Regions from separate parts of the Comamonas aquatica genome, predicted to be linked through region 3. Evidence: predicted binding sites of a transcription regulator. Region 3 holds the regulator's gene; each other region holds the start of a gene.

Region 1 (3,275 bases), 110 kb from region 3:
ATCAAGATCGGCATCATGCCCGGTCACATCCACAAGAAGGGCCGCATCGGCGTGGTCTCGCGCTCCGGCACGCTGACCTACGAAGCCGTGGCCCAGCTGACCGAACTGGGCATTGGCCAGTCGTCGGCCGTCGGCATCGGTGGCGACCCCATCAACGGCCTGAAGCACATCGACGTGATGCGCGCCTTCAACGACGATCCTGACACCGACGCCGTGATCATGATCGGCGAAATCGGCGGTCCCGACGAAGCCGAAGCCGCCATGTGGTGCAAGGCCAATATGAAGAAGCCCGTGGTCGGCTTCATCGCTGGCGTGACCGCCCCTCCCGGCAAGCGCATGGGCCACGCTGGTGCGCTGATCTCTGGCGGTGCCGACACGGCCGACGCCAAGCTGGCCATCATGGAGGAGTGCGGTTTCACCATCACCCGCAATCCTTCCGAAATGGGCCGCCTGCTGCAAGGCCTGCTGAAGAAGTAAGCCCCAGCGCCCTGCTGCCCCCCAGCCGCCCCGATCCTGTCGGGGCGGCTTTTTTTGTGCGGTGCGCAGGCCACCGAGGTGCTCTGGTTGTCCCTTGCCCTGCAGGAAAGGCTGGCCGCGACCGGCACACACTGGCCTGGCTGCACGCCCAGAGCGTGCGGAAGGCGCGTGATGCCCCCATGGATTTGGCGATGCCCCCGCGCCTGTGGTTACGCAAAACTACGCACGCCACGCCCCCCACCCGGGCGTAAACTGCCCACTTCCAACAAGAAACGCCGGTCTGCGCACGCAGGCTGGCGTTTTCAATTCATAACAGTGGAGTAAAAATGGAGTTTCTCAATAGCGCCGACTTCTGGATCGGCCTGGTGAAGATCGTCTGGATCAACATCATCCTCTCCGGCGACAACGCCGTCGTCATCGCCCTGGCCGCCCGCTCGCTGCCTCCCGCCCAACAGAAAAAAGCCATCATGTTCGGCTCCGGCGCCGCCGTGGTGCTGCGCATCGTGCTGACCATCGTGGCCGCCAAGCTGCTGGAACTGTCGTTCCTGCAGGTCATCGGCGGCGTGCTGCTGCTGTGGATCGGCTACCAGCTGCTCAGCGGTGGTGAAGACGAAGAAGGCGAAGCCAAGGGCCATGGATCCATGGTGGCCGCCATCCGCACCATCCTGATCGCCGACTTGGTCATGAGCCTGGACAACGTGATCGCCGTCGCCGCCACCGCCCAGGGCAACATGGTGCTGCTGGTCCTCGGCCTGGCCATTTCCATCCCGCTGGTGATCTTCGGCTCCACCCTGATGATCAAGCTGATGGAACGCTTCCCCGTGATCATCACCCTGGGCGCCGCCCTGATCGGCTGGGTCGGCGGCGAGACCATCGTCAACGACAACCTGCTGCACGGCTACACCCTGGCCCACCCCTGGCTGCACTACGCCGCAGCCGCCGCCGGCGCCCTGCTGGTGGTCGCCGTGGGCAAGTGGATGCAAACCCGCCAAAGCAGCCAAGCCGCCTGAGTGGCCACCAGCCCCCTCAGTCCCACCAAGCGCCTTCGGGCGCTTTTTTCATGGGTGCGCGCTACAGAGTAGTTGGCGCAACGACCCGGCCAACAGCATCCGATTGAATTAAAAAGTAGAGCAGGCTCCTCAATTTGCAAAAGGAATGCAACGCGATGGGTGCTTTAAAAGCTTGCTCGATGTGCGCAGACAGCTATCTTTTCAATAGACACATAACTGCATGACAAAAACGTCACCCTCCAGACGCAGACCACCCCAAAGAAGTGACATTTCACGCCAAATTGCAAGCAAATTTTTCAAAAGCACGGGCTACCGCCCCATTTCCCGACCATCGCTTGCTGGCACGCCAATTGCACCAAGTCCTGCGGATTTCATTTTTCTTCACTCCAAGGAGCTTTTCATGAAGCGTACGATGCAACAGGGTTTCACCCTGATCGAACTGATGATCGTGGTGGCGATCGTCGGTATCCTGGCCGCAGTCGCGTTGCCTGCTTATCAAGATTACATGGTTCGTGCCCGCGCCAGCGAAGCTTTGAGCCTAATGTCAGGCGCAAAGGTCACCGTGGCCGAAAACGCAGTAAACGGCGCATCGGATCTCGGGGCAGGCTGGGCTGCACCAAATCCTACCGCAGCCATTCAATCAGTGACAATTAACGCGACCACAGGCGTAGTCACCGCAGTCCTGAAAGACAAAGCAGGCGGAACCGCGAACGCAAATACACTCACCCTGACGCCGGCTTCTGGGGGCTCTGATGCGGTTGCCGCAGTCCCTGGAAAGCTTGCTGATGGCACAACGGATTGTGCTGCTGGCTCCCCTGGTTGTAATGGTGGCTCTGGAGCTGTAGCAGCTGTCCCTGCTTCCCCCCTCGCAGCCGGCACGGTTCCGACCTCTGCAATTGTTTGGTCTTGCGGAGGCACACTAAACTCTAAATACAAGCCCGCAAGCTGCCGCTAATTTTTTACGAAGGCTATTTCGGCGACCAGAGTAATGCCCCCTATAGGGGGCATTACTTATTAATGCCGCGTATGCACCCAACTCCTCAATAGCACCAAGCAGGCACCGATTAAAGCAGAGACGTTTATCAACGTACTCCAAAGTCACTGGACTTCCCCCCCCGCTTCTCCAGCACTTTGACACCCTCCATCACCATGCCCTTGTCCACCGCCTTGCACATGTCGTAAATCGTGAGCAGGGCGATTTGGACGGCTGTCAAGGCTTCCATCTCCACGCCGGTTTGGCCGTGGGTTTCCACAGTGGCAGTGCAGCGCACGGTGTTCAGATCGGACAAAACCTCAAAATCCACCGCCACACGGGTCAGTGCCAGGGGGTGGCACAGGGGAATGAGGTGGCTGGTCTGCTTGGCCGCCATGATGCTGGCAACCCGGGCAATGCCCAGCACGTCCCCCTTCTTGGCCGTGCCGCTCTGGATGATGGCCAAGGTGGCGGGCTGCATCACGATGCGCCCTTCGGCCACGGCAATGCGGTGGGTTGTGCTTTTTCCACCTACGTCCACCATGTGCGCCTGGCCATGGGCATCAAAGTGGGTCAGGCCTTGGTTGGGGTGCTGGTCGGGGTTCATAGCTCGGAGGGGTCCAGGGTTCATAAAAACCATCCTCAGCGGAAACAGCGCATACAGGCAGACGCTGAAGAGGGGATGGATCTTGGGTGCCGCGCCTCGCAAGGCCTGCACCGCGCACGAAGTCCACGCGCTCCGCTGCCAGATTGGCAGGTAAAGCTGGGAACGGTGGCGCAATGCAGGCATCATAAGAGTCTGTCCCCGCCTCAGA
Region 2 (3,275 bases), 710 kb from region 3:
ACGCCCAGCAGGTCGATGCGCTGGCCGCCCGTGACCTTGACGGTGGGGATCTGGTATTTGTCCACCGCATCGGCGATGCGGCGCAGCTCGCTGGCAGTGGTCTCGCCGCCCCACATGCGCGGGATCACGCTGTAGGTGCCATCTTTCTGGATGTTGGCGTGGCTGCGCTCGTTGATGGCGCGGCTTTGCGGGTCGTCCTGGGCCTCCTTGGGCCAGGTGCTGACCAGGTAGTAGTTCACGGCAGGGCGGCAGGTGGCGCAGCCATTGGGCGTGCGCCATTCCAGGTGGCGGAAGACCGCGTCCGTGGTCAGCAGGTGGTGCTGGGCGATGGCCTCGCGCACCGCCTGGTGGCCGTGGCTGGTGCAGCCGCACACGGCCTTGGTCTTGGGCGTGGCGGAGTAGTCGCCGCCGGCGGTGAACATGATGATCTGCTCCACCAGTCCGGTGCACGAGCCGCAGCTGGCGCTGGCCTTGGTGTGCTTGCGCACCTCGTCCAGCGTGAACAGGCCTTTTTCCTGGATGGCCTTGCAGATGGCGCCCTTGGTCACGCCGTTGCAGCCGCAGACCTCGTCGCTGTCGGCCATGGCCGAGGCCTTGCTGTGCCCTTCGTGGCCGGTGTCGCCGATGTTGGACTCGCCAAACATCAGCCGGTCGCGCAGGTCGGCGATGGAGCGGCCCTCGCGCAGCAGCTTGAAGTACCAGCTGCCGTCGACGGTGTCGCCATACAGGCAGGCGCCCACCAGCTTGTCGTTTTGGATCACCAGCTTCTTGTAGACGCCGCCACCGGGGGCAGAGGGGTCGCGCAGCACGATTTCTTCGGTGTCCGCGCCGCCCTGGAAGTTGCCGGCCGAAAACAGGTCGATCCCCGTGACCTTGAGCTTGGTGGAGGTCAGCGAGCCCTGGTAACGCCCGATGCCCCATTCGGCCAGGTGGTTGGCCAGCACCTTGCCCTGCTCGAACAGCGGGGCCACCAGGCCATAGGCCACGCCGCGGTGGGCGGCGCATTCGCCCACGGCGTAGATGCGCGGGTCGGTCACGGTCTGCAGCGTGTCGCTGACCACGATGCCGCGGTCCACATGCAGGTGCATGCGCTGCGCCAGCGCGGTGTTGGGGCGGATGCCCACGGCCATGACCACCAGATCGGCCGGGACTTCGCTGCCATCCTTGAAGCGCACGGCGCGCACGCGGCCGCCCTCGCCCGCCAGCAGCTCCTGGGTCTGGGCCTGCATCAGGAACTGCATGCCGCGCTCGGCCAGCGACTGCTGCAGCATCCGGCCGGCCACATCGTCCAGCTGGCGCTCCATCAGCCATTCGTTGGCGTGCACCACCGTCACCTGCATGCCGCGCTTCATCAGGCCGTTGGCGGCTTCCAGCCCCAGCAGGCCGCCGCCGATGACCACGGCGTGGCGGTAGCGGCTGGCCGCGTCGATCATGGCCTGGGTGTCGGCAATGTCGCGGTAGGCCAGCACGCCCTGCAGGTCGTGGCCCGGAATCGGCAGGATGAAGGGTTTGGAGCCCGTGGCCAGCACCAGGCGGTCATAGGGGGCGCTGACCTGGCGGCCTTCGGCATCCACGCCGTGCACCAGGCGGCGCACGCGGTCGACCTCGGTCACCGTGACCCCGGCATGCAGGGTGATGCCGTGCTCCTGGTACCAGGCCCAGTCGTTGAGCACGATCTCGTCGAGCGTCTGCTCGCCCGCCAGCACGGGCGACAGCAGGATGCGGTTGTAGTTGGGATGGGGTTCGGCGCCGAAGACGGTGATCTCGTACAGATCGGGTGCGATCTTCAGCAGCTCTTCCAGGGCGCGCACACCGGCCATGCCGTTGCCCACCAGCACCAGTTGGGATTTTTTCATCGTGCCCCCAAGGCAGTTCGCCACAACAAAAAGGCGTCCACACGCGGGGCGGGCCAAAGGCCTGCTGCGTGGGGACGCCGTCGTCCTGCGAGACTGGTGCACCGTTGCACACGCCCCGCACGCGGCCTGCATCGGCCGCAGGCTAGCTATGCAAGCTGCGTGCCAGGATGGCGGGCACCGCGTTGCTTCTCCGGGGACGTGGCGCAGGTGCTCTCGTCAGGGGGCGCCGGGGCTGGCGGCCCGCACGCCGGGCTGCGCCGCGCTGGGGCAGGGCTGCACCATGCTGGGGGCGCCGAGCGCCGGTGTGCCCAGCACGGCGCAGGGGGCAAGCGCCGGTGGACGACAGGGACATGGGGATAAAGCCCGGTTGCATGGCGCACCCGGATGGGCTGAAATGGTTTTTCACATCTGTGTTTTTTGCCCGGAGCTGTTCCATGACCACTGTTGCAGAGATCCTCAAGTCCAAGACCTCCTCCATGGTGTTTGCCATTGCCCCGACGGCGACGGTCTATGAGGCCCTGCGCCTGATGGCCGAGCAGGGCATCGGCTCGCTGCTGGTGAAGGACGACGAGACCATCGTCGGCATCTTCACGGAGCGCGACTATGCGCGCAAGATTGCCCTGATGGGGCGCACCTCGGCGCAGACGCGGGTGAGTGACGTGATGACCACGTCGGTGCTGTTCGTGCAGCCCAGCCAGACCAGCGAGGAGTGCATGCAGCTCATGACCAGCAAGCGCCTGCGCCACCTGCCCGTGGTGGACAACGGCCGGTTGGTGGGCCTGGTCTCCATCGGGGACCTGGTCAAGGACATCATTTCCGAGCAGAAATTCATCATCGAGCAGCTCGAGCACTACATCAACGGCGGCAGCCGCTAGGCCGGGAAAGGCCCCCTGCGCGGCGGGGCTGCTCCCCCTTCTCTCGGATGGCTGCGCAATTCGGCAAAGGCGACGCCGCCAGCGCGGTGGTCCTGCGCTTGCGCGGCGGCCCTGCTCTGGTTCTGGGGCACGCCGGTTTTGTGCGCCGTGCGACGAAAGGCGGGGAGACAAAAAAGCCCCGACGGCATGCCGTCAGGGCCTGGGCAGGGTGATGGCCGGGTCAGGCGGCCTTTTCGACGTGCCCCTGGCGCGTGTAGAGGAAGTCGATCACGGCCTTGCGGCAGCGCTGGTACTCGCGGTCCTCGGCCAGGGCGACGCGCTGGCGCGGGCGGGCCAGGGGCACGTGCAGCACTTCGCCGATGGTGGCGGCCGGCCCGTTGGTCATCATCACGATCTTGTCGGACAGCAGCACGGCCTCGTCCACATCGTGGGTCACCATGACCACCGTGCTGTGCGTGCGTGCCACGATCTCCAGCAGCTCGTCCTGCAGCTTGGCGCGCGTCAGGGCGTCCAGCGCGCCGAAGGGCTCGTCCATCAGCAGCAC
Region 3 (3,275 bases):
AGGCCACCGCGCCGCTGCGCCACCTGCTGCAGGTGGCGGCGGCCATCACCGCGCTGTGCCTGGTGGCGGCCGTGGCCCTGGTGTCGGTGGCCGTCAGCCGCCAGCTGCGCCGTCTGGCCATGGTGCGCGATGCGCTGGAAGACATCGCCTCGGGCGAGGGGGATCTGACCGTGCGCCTGGACAACAGCGGCAAGGACGAGCTGGCACAGATCGCCACCGCCTTCAACCACTTCGTGAACAAGATCGCCGCCGTGCTGCTGCGCATCCGCACCGCCTCGGAATCGGTGCGCCTGGCCAGCCAGGAAATCGCCATGGGCAACCAGGACCTGTCCTCGCGCACCGAGCAGCAGGCCAGCTCGCTGGAGGAGACCGCCGCGGCGATGGAGCAGCTCACCGCCACGGTGCAGCAGAACGCCGAGAACGCCCGCCAGGCCAACCAGCTGGCCAGCAGCGCCTCCTCCGTCGCCTCGCACGGCGGCAGCGTGGTCGGCCAGGTGGTGCAGACCATGGGCGGGATCGACGCCGCGTCGCGCAAGATCGTCGACATCATCGGCGTGATCGACAGCATCGCCTTCCAGACCAACATCCTGGCGCTGAACGCCGCCGTGGAAGCCGCCCGCGCCGGCGAACAGGGCCGCGGCTTTGCCGTGGTGGCCGGCGAGGTGCGCACCCTGGCCCAGCGCAGCGCCGCCGCGGCCAAGGAGATCAAGCAGCTGATCGACGACTCGGTCAACCAGGTCAACACCGGCAGCCGCCTGGTGCAGGAGGCCGGCGCCACCATGCAGGAAGTGGTGGACAGCGTGCGCCGCGTCACCGCCATCGTGGCGGAGATCAGCCACGCCAGCCAGGAGCAGAGCAACGGCATCGGCGAGATCAACGGCGCCGTCAGCCAGATGGACCAGGGCACGCAGCAGAACGCCGCCCTGGTCGAACAGGCCACCGCCGCCGCGCAGTCGTTGCAGCAGCAGGCGCACCAGCTGGCCGAGGTGGTCGGCGGCTTCAAGCTGGACCACGCGCCCGCCACGCAGGCCCTGGCCCTGCGCTGACACACCGCCGGGCACGCGCAGCGCGGGCCCGCGGGGTTTTAAAAAGAGAGCTGCTCGCGCGCTTGCATAAAAGGGTTCAGATGGTTTTCCATCTGAACCCTTTGTGTATGGAGCGCCAGCAGCTCTCTTTTTGATGATTGGCCGCTGTGTCGGTGCTGTCCCACCGGCTGCCCCCACCGGACCGGAACGCGTCTACAGCGCCTTGCGCAGGTTGGCCGGGGCGATCTTCAAGGCCTCGCGGTACTTGGCCACGGTGCGGCGCGCGCACTCGATGCCCTGCTCCTTGAGCATGTCCGCGATCTGGCTGTCGGACAGCGGTTTCTTCGGGCTCTCGGCCGCGACGAACTGCTTGATCAGCGCGCGCACCGCCGTGCTGGAGGCGTTGCCCCCGGTCTCCGTGCCCAGGCCCGAGCCGAAGAAGAACTTCAGCTCGTAGGTGCCGTGCGGCGTGGCCATGTACTTGGCCGTGGTCACGCGGCTGATGGTCGATTCGTGCAGGCCCAGTTCGTCGGCAATGTCGCGCAGCACCAGCGGGCGCATGGCCAGCTCGCCGTGCACGAAAAAGTTCTTCTGCCGGTCGACGATGGCCTTGGACACGCGCAGGATGGTGTCGAAGCGCTGCTGCACGTTCTTGATGAACCAGCGCGCCTCCTGCAGCCGCTGCTGCAGGCCGGCGTGCCCGTCGCTGCCCTTGTGGCTGCGCAGGGCGTTGGCGTACACGTCGTGCACGCGCAGGCGCGGCATCACGTCCGGGTTCAGCTGCACGCTGAACTGCGCCAGGCCATCCCCCCCCTTGCGCGCTGTTTTCTTGACGATCACGTCGGGCACGATGATGTGGCGCTCGACATCGGTGAAGCGCCGCCCCGGCTTGGGCTCCAGCCGAGCGATGACGCCCAGCGCGGCGCGCACCTTGGCCTCGGGCAGGCCGCAGGCCTGCATCAGCTTGCGCACATCGCGCCGCGCCAGCATTTCCAGCGGCTGGGCGCAGACCTGCAGCGCCACCCCCAGCATCTCGTCCTGCGGATCCTCGCGGTGCAGGTGCAGCAGCTGCAGGCGCAGGCATTCGGCCAGGTCGCGGGCGCCCACGCCCACGGGCTCCAGCGACTGCAGCAGGCGCAGGGCCACGGTGAAGCGGTGCACCAGCTCGTCCAGCTGCTCCAGATCGTCGGTGCCGGCCAGGCCCTCAGCCAACGCCTGCAGCGGGTCCTCGAGGTAGCCATCGTCGTTGAGGTTTTCGATCAGGAAACGCAGCGCATAGCGGTCGATCTCGGACAGGCGCAGCGACAGCGCCTGCTGGTGCAGGAAATCGGTCAGCGACTCGTGCGCGCCCGCCAGGTCCAGGGCCGTGGGGGCATCCTCGTCGTCATTGCGGTTGCCGCGCGCCGGGGCGTCGCCGCCCCATTCGCTGTCGTCGTGCGCGATGTCGACGCTGCCGTCGCCCTCCCAGTCGCTGGGCACGTCGCTGTCGGGCGCCGCGGATTCCTGGTCTTTTTGGCCTTCAGCGCTTGCGGCACCTGCGCTGTCTGCTATGGAATATGGTGTTTCGTCGACCGAGCCGCCCTCGTGCTGGGCGGGCTCGTCCGCGGCCTGCAGGCCGAACTCCTCGCGCGGGGCGTCGTCCGAGGCCAGCTCCAGAAACGGGTTGTCGTCGAGCATTTGCTCGACTTCCTGGGACAACTCCAGGGTGGATAGCTGCAACAGCCGGATGGATTGCTGCAACTGCGGCGTGAGCGCCAGATGCTGTGAGACCCGCAGTGACAAACCTGGCTTCAACGCTGTACCCCCTCGAACTTTCTTGTGATTGCCGACGCTGCCGGGCCAGACTACATGCGGAAGTGCTCGCCCAGGTAGACCCGGCGCACATCCGGGTTCTCGACGATCTCCTCGGGTGTGCCCTGGGCGAGTACTGTGCCATCGCTGATGATGAAGGCGTGGTCACAGATACCCAGTGTTTCGCGCACGTTGTGATCGGTAATCAGCACACCGATGCCGCGTTCCTTGAGGAAGCCGATGATGCGCTGGATCTCGATCACGGCGATCGGATCGATGCCGGCGAAGGGCTCGTCCAGCAGGATGAAGCGCGGGTTGGAGGCCAGGGCGCGCGCGATCTCCACGCGGCGGCGCTCGCCGCCGGACAGCGCCAGCGACGGCGACTTGCGCAGGTGCTCGACGCGCAGCTCCTGCAGCAGGCTGGTCAGTTGCTGCTCGATGGCAGCGGCACTCAGGGGC

Evidence for each region. Region 3 encodes sigma-54, which starts transcription at its own class of promoters, with help from an activator protein. Its sites were predicted from a motif close to TGGCANGNAANCTGCTTT; they were not measured.
Region 1: KAQ61_RS16095 (pilin) is a predicted target of sigma-54. The motif match lies at 1,827-1,844, and genes of this name have one in related genera.
Region 2: nirB (nitrite reductase large subunit NirB) is a predicted target of sigma-54. The motif match lies at 2,004-2,021, and genes of this name have one in related genera.

What each region holds. Positions count from the first base shown of each region.
Region 1 is NZ_CP072916.1:3,418,947-3,422,221, forward strand. Features, by position in the region: gene sucD (succinate--CoA ligase subunit alpha) at 1-477, shown strand, start outside; gene KAQ61_RS16090 (TerC family protein) at 804-1,487, shown strand; gene KAQ61_RS16095 (pilin) at 1,888-2,442, shown strand; gene moaC (cyclic pyranopterin monophosphate synthase MoaC) at 2,570-3,091, opposite strand.
Region 2 is NZ_CP072916.1:2,599,795-2,603,069, reverse strand. Features, by position in the region: gene nirB (nitrite reductase large subunit NirB) at 1-1,856, opposite strand, end outside; gene KAQ61_RS12290 (CBS domain-containing protein) at 2,291-2,731, shown strand; gene KAQ61_RS12285 (ABC transporter ATP-binding protein) at 2,952-3,275, opposite strand, start outside.
Region 3 is NZ_CP072916.1:3,310,193-3,313,467, forward strand. Features, by position in the region: gene KAQ61_RS15620 (methyl-accepting chemotaxis protein) at 1-1,046, shown strand, start outside; gene KAQ61_RS15625 (RNA polymerase factor sigma-54) at 1,239-2,819, opposite strand; gene lptB (LPS export ABC transporter ATP-binding protein) at 2,870-3,275, opposite strand, start outside.